Regions from separate parts of the Peribacillus sp. NPDC101480 genome, predicted to be linked through region 2. Evidence: predicted binding sites of a transcription regulator. Region 2 holds the regulator's gene; the other holds the start of a gene.
The links. Region 2 encodes LexA, which represses DNA repair genes until DNA is damaged. Its sites were predicted from a motif close to CGAACATATGTTCG; they were not measured.

Region 1 (3,184 bases), on a different contig from region 2:
TGGATGCAGAAATCATTGCAGTGGGCTCAGAGCTTCTTTTAGGACAAATCAATAACACTAATGGAAGGTTCTTATCGCAGCAGTTTGCGGAAATGGGGATCAACGTTTTTTACCATACTGTGGTCGGGGATAACGATCGCCGTTTACAACAGGCTATAGAAATCGCTGAATCTAGGGCGAACTTGATTGTCTTTACCGGTGGACTCGGTCCTACCAAAGATGATTTAACGAAAGAAACGATTGCTCGCCATATAGGGAAAAAGCTCGTTTTTAATGATGAAGCTTTGCATTCCATTGAAGCTTACTTCCAAAAACGGGAACGGCCGATGACGGAAAACAACAAAAAACAGGCCCTTGTCTTAGAAGGCAGTGAAGTGTTGGCAAACGATCATGGCATGGCACCGGGAATGGTCTTGTCCAAATCTGGGATTACATATATGCTTCTCCCTGGTCCGCCAAGTGAAATGGAGCCGATGTTTTTAAGTTATGGTTATGAAAAGATCATGAATAAACTGGAAAAGCATGAACGGATCGATTCCAAGGTTCTTCGGTTCTACGGTATAGGTGAAGCCGAACTGGAAACGGTGATTGAAGATCTTCTTGTCAATCAAACGAATCCGACAATTGCTCCGCTGGCAGCCGAAGGGGAAGTGACGTTAAGGATCACCGCTAAAGACTCTTCTAAAGAAAAATGCGAAGAGCTTATTTTAGAAGCGGAAAAAGAAATTCTTAGCAGGGTCGGTAAGTTCCACTATGGAAGTGATAATACTTCACTAATAAAGGAACTTGTAAAAGAATTAACGGTCCGCAAGCTTTCAATTGCGGCAGCTGAAAGCTTGACCGGTGGGATGTTCCAAGAACAGCTGACAACCATACCTGGCGCCGGTAAAGTCTTCAAAGGCGGAATTGTCTGCTATACGAATGATGCGAAGTCGAACGTCCTTGGCGTCAGCGATGATACCATATCTAAGCATGGGGTGGTCAGCGGTGAGTGTGCAATGGAAATGGCCTCTAATGTCCGGAGCAAGCTCGATGCGGATGTAGGCATAAGCTTTACGGGTGTTGCAGGTCCGGATGAACAAGAAGGCAAGCCTGTAGGCACAGTATTCATTGGCATTTCCTATCGGGATGGAAACACTCATTTCAAGGAGTTGAATCTTTCCGGAAGCAGGGCGCAAAACCGGATTCGGAGTGTGAAGTACGGCTGTCATTACCTATTAAGGGATTTATAAGCGCTAAAAGCAGAGCTATTTACAGCTCTGCTTTTTATTTGGTTTTAGCAAGTTTGTTTCTTGAAAAATAGGGAAAAAAAGAAAAAAGTTAATTCAATGAAAATGGTTTTTTTACGGAGAAAGTGAAAGGAAATGGAGATTTCCTTAAGATAAAACGCTTTTTTACAGAGAATACCCCGAAAGAAAAAAACGAATGAATGTTCGACTTTTTGCTTGGCAAAATTGTAAAAAGAGTATATAGTAAAGATAGGTTTTGAGACAGGATGCAAACCTTGATCTCGAATAATTGCTAACGTAAGTACACCTTTAATCGGACAGCCGATTATTTGAATATAGAGGAGGAAATTGAGTGAGTGATCGTCAAGCGGCTTTAGATATGGCATTAAAACAAATTGAAAAACAATTTGGTAAAGGTTCTATTATGAAACTTGGGGAACAGTCTGATCGTAGGATTTCAACGATTTCAAGCGGTTCTTTAGCATTGGACGTAGCATTGGGAGTGGGCGGATATCCAAGAGGCCGGGTCATTGAGATATATGGACCTGAAAGCTCCGGTAAAACGACTGTTGCATTACATGCTATTGCAGAAGTACAAAAGACTGGCGGCACGGCTGCATTCATTGATGCAGAGCATGCTTTAGATCCAGCATATTCAGAAAAACTTGGTGTGAATATAGATGATTTACTGCTTTCACAGCCTGATACGGGTGAACAGGCCTTGGAGATCGCTGAAGCATTAGTTCGAAGTGGAGCTGTAGATATCATTGTCATTGATTCGGTGGCAGCACTTGTTCCTAAAGCTGAAATCGAAGGCGAAATGGGAGATTCCCATATGGGTCTTCAAGCGCGGATGATGTCCCAGGCGCTTAGAAAACTGTCTGGTGCCATTAATAAATCAAATACCATTGCCATTTTCATTAACCAAGTCCGTGAAAAAATCGGTGTTATGTTTGGGAATCCAGAAACGACTCCAGGAGGCCGGGCATTGAAGTTCTATTCAACTGTTCGTCTGGAAGTGCGCCGTGCGGAACAATTAAAACAGGGTAATGAAATCGTCGGTAATAAAACGAAAATCAAAGTTGTAAAAAACAAGGTTGCTCCACCATTCCGTCAAGCAGAAGTTGACATCATGTATGGTCAAGGGATTTCCCAGGAAGGTGAAATCATCGATATGGGTGCAGATCTTGATATCGTCCTTAAAAGCGGCTCGTGGTATTCATACAATGAAGAGCGTGTCGGACAAGGCCGCGAAAATGCGAAGCTGTTCTTGAAAGAAAATCAGGATATCGCTCAGGAAATTTCTCAGAAAATCAGAGATCACTATAATCTCGATGGAGAGCATGAATTACCGCCAGAAGAAAATGAACCAGAAGAGCATTTTGAATTGCTTGATTAATGGTATTTGGAAAAGGCCTAAGCTTGTTCGCTTAGGCTTTTTCTATATATTTTGAGAAAAGTGTGAAATTTTCAGCTGAATAAATGGCATTGAAATAACTTTTCCATAAAGAATGCTGTACATTATGATGGTTGATATTGAGAAAACTTGAATAATCATTGATACATAAGGGACAAACGCTTGACAATAAAAATTCTCAACTATACAATTAATATGTATATTTTACAATTTTTCAAACTAAAATTTTGAAAATTAAGTGCTGTATATTGAATTTATGTGCAATGTACTTGCCGACAGTTCAACATTTTATGTAAAAAGTTCATAGCAAGGGGAGGTGAAACGATGGAACCCATGACAATCATCTTCACTTTGCTTGGCCTAATCGTCGGTGCAGTTGTTGGTTATTTTATTCACAAATCAAAATTTGAGAGTAAAATAGCAGGGGCAAAGGGCTCTGCTGAACACATCCTTGAGGATGCAAAACGTGAAGCGGAAGCACTTAAGAAAGAAGCCTTGTTGGAAGCAAAAGATGAAATTCATAAAGTTCGTGCCGATT
Region 2 (3,184 bases):
ACTTCCGTCAAACCTTCAGCCTTTGCCTTTTTAGAAAGTTCATTAATACGGGCTATTTTTTCTTTTGATAACATAATTTCGCTCCTTCATAATCTCCGGATATTGTCATGGTATTAAAAAAAAAGCGAAATTACAAGTTCTAAGATTTACTTTCATTTGTATTCAGTTGATGTTCGAGAAAACGCCTGTTCACAGTAGCCTTTGAAACATTGTATCCAAATCCCCTTAAAGTGGCTGCGATTTCTGCGAATGTCAATCCATTGGCCCGAAGTTTAATAATTTCTTCAATAGGGATTTCCATACGGTCCCTTCCAGTGGAATTCCTTTGATTCTGAAGGTTTTTTTGAGGACGGTATCCTTTTTCAACGGCTCTTATCATCCCGCGCTTTATTTTAAGATTATGTAGTTTCCTTTGGTATTCTTCTACAATACCGACTATCTGGATGACCATGGCATCCGAATCCGATAACTCAAGCTCCCCGTCATGTGAGAGTGTATAAATTTTAACATTTTCTTTAAGGATGACATGGAAAAGGGCTATTTTGGCATTCCCTCTTCCCAGCCTTGTTTCATCCTGGATTAATAGTACTTCAGCTTCTTTAGTTTTAAATAGTTCGAGCATGTCAAAAATGCCATCCCGATTCAACTCATAACCACTTGCCTGCTCTTTTATTATGGATATAACTTCAACATCCATCTTTTCTGCCAATTTGACTAACTCATCTTCCTGCCTTGCCAATGATGTTTCCTGTGACTCTTTTTCTGTGCTGACCCTACAATAGATTACCGCCTTCATAATACCCTACCTTCACTGCTTACTGCTCACTGGCCAAATTCTGGACAAGTTCTTCCCCTTTAACCGGTATGACGATGACTTGACCAGGTTTAATTGTATCCGCCCTGACACCATTATGCTCTTCTATCCAACCAATGAATTCTTTTTTTGTCAAATTTGCTTCTTCATATTCTTCAGCGATTCCCCATAGGGTATCACCTTCACTTACTTCTATAGAAAGGAAATCCTTTTTTGGATCATTGTTCAATGTACAAGAGAATAAAATTGAAAAGATGAATACTGATCCCGCTAATAGAATCGTATAAATATAATTTTTGTATAAATTTTTCATAAATATCCCTCCAAAGCGAATGTTCGTTCGTATGTTATGGTCAAATTATAATACGAACGCTTGTTTCAGTCAACAACAAAATTCGAACTTATGTTTGTATAGAATTGGGGGCCATGCTATAATGTAGCAAAGAACATTGGGGAAGAGGTGCACATATGACTAAACTATCAAAAAGGCAGCAAGATATTCTTGATTTCATTAAAGAAGAGGTCCGCCAAAAAGGGTATCCACCTTCCGTACGGGAGATTGGTGAAGCAGTGGGACTTGCTTCAAGTTCAACAGTACACGGGCATTTATCACGCCTGGAAAGCAAAGGCCTGATTAGACGTGACCCAACCAAGCCAAGGGCCATTGAAATAATGAATTTGGAGGAAGCGAACAATATTCCAAAAGTCAATGTCGTGAACGTGCCGTTACTTGGAAAAGTAACAGCGGGAATGCCGATAACGGCCATTGAGAACATAGAAGAATACTTTCCGCTTCCCGAAAGCATGGTTCCACATGATGACCATGTATTCATGCTGGAAATCATGGGTGAAAGTATGATCGAAGCAGGAATTCATGATGGGGATTATGTCATCGTGAAACAACAAAGCAATGCCAATAATGGAGATATCGTCGTGGCCATGACGGAAGATGATGAAGCCACTGTAAAACGATTCTTTAAGGAACCGGATTACATAAGGCTTCAGCCTGAGAACTCGAATATGGAACCAATTATTTTACGAGATGTTTCGATACTTGGAAAAGTAATAGGCTTATATAGACAAATACACTAAAAGCGCTAACCGCGCTTTTTTTGTTTGTTTAATCTATGTCCCGAATTCTCTCAATATGCATATGGAATTTTAATAGAATCAAGTTTTCATGGGTATTTAAACGTCCTTAATTACGAACGGAAGTATACGATCGCCTAATATGTACTTTGGTAACAATCTGATTACAATAAAAAAGAGAGCTTTAACTACCGCTCCCAGTTAAAATTCACTTCACTCGTAATCTTTGGTTCACTTTAATTAGGTTAAGATCTACCAAGCCGTTCCACTGTTGAATCTGCACTTGTGTAGAACCGTATGCTTTTGCAAGCGCAGAGACGGTATCCCCTTTTTGGACAATATGATAAACCTCTTCTATACTTGCATCATATTTTGTTAAATCGCTTGTTTCGATAAGGTTCACCAGTTTTTCAATATAGTTGGGATCCGAGGCGTACCCAGCATCGAAAATTGCTTTGAGTGCTTTTCTGTAATCTTTTTCTCCAATGACAGCCGTATAAAGACTTCTATTCCATGAAGTCCCCTTTACATATAAATTGGCAAGATCTCTAAGACTTTCTTCCCAAGATGGGTATTTTCTGAATTTGTTCCATACTTGAACGGGTACGCCATTGACATATTCCATTGTCTGAATGATGACTGACTCACCCTTGAAGTCACCTTTTGTACCGAATATATTTTTTCCTTTGCTTGCTAATAAACTTGTCCCATATCCACTCTCCAAACAAGCTTGTGCAATGACAACAGAAGGTAATATTTTAAATTCCTGTTGAATTTTCTGGGCATAGGGAGCAATTTCCTTAATAAATGTTTCCTTGCTCATTAGAACCTCCCATCAATGGTTTTACTTTATTTTTCACTGTTCATCTTCATTCTTATCGTATTCTCATCTATGAAAAAGGTTACAGCAAGTCCCATACAAAAGGTTCTGATGTTTGGCTAATTGTTTTTATTATAGATTTCTTACCTAGAGTGGCCTGCTTCGAGTATTATTTATCCATTTCCCTACCAAACAGGAAAAGCCGTCAATCCATTTAATTAAATGGATTGACGGCTTTTCCTATTGAACACTGAAAATCTTCAAAACTTGTTCGTTAATTTTAAATTTGTAATTATTTATTTTTGTATAAAACCTTGATGAAAAACAAAAACTATTTTTAAAAACTTCATTTCAAGGTGGTGAAATCATGGACTACCCAACCGTCCATACAAACTTCTGGGATGCAGTGATAGCCATTCCTACCATCATGATTCTTACTCAACTTATTAAGGTCATGTTTC

Region 1: recA (recombinase RecA) is a predicted target of LexA. The motif match lies at 1,423-1,436, and genes of this name have one in related genera.

Annotation. Positions count from the first base shown of each region.
Region 1 is NZ_JBNNSB010000004.1:552,192-555,375, forward strand. It holds gene ACQKMF_RS17010 (competence/damage-inducible protein A) at 1-1,232, shown strand, start outside; gene recA (recombinase RecA) at 1,582-2,628, shown strand; gene rny (ribonuclease Y) at 2,971-3,184, shown strand, end outside.
Region 2 is NZ_JBNNSB010000002.1:576,811-579,994, forward strand. It holds gene ACQKMF_RS10280 (DUF896 domain-containing protein) at 1-74, opposite strand, end outside; gene ACQKMF_RS10285 (YneB family resolvase-like protein) at 140-796, opposite strand; gene yneA (cell division suppressor protein YneA) at 816-1,127, opposite strand; gene lexA (transcriptional repressor LexA) at 1,283-1,906, shown strand; gene ACQKMF_RS10300 (glucosaminidase domain-containing protein) at 2,112-2,726, opposite strand; gene ACQKMF_RS10305 (hypothetical protein) at 3,091-3,184, shown strand, end outside.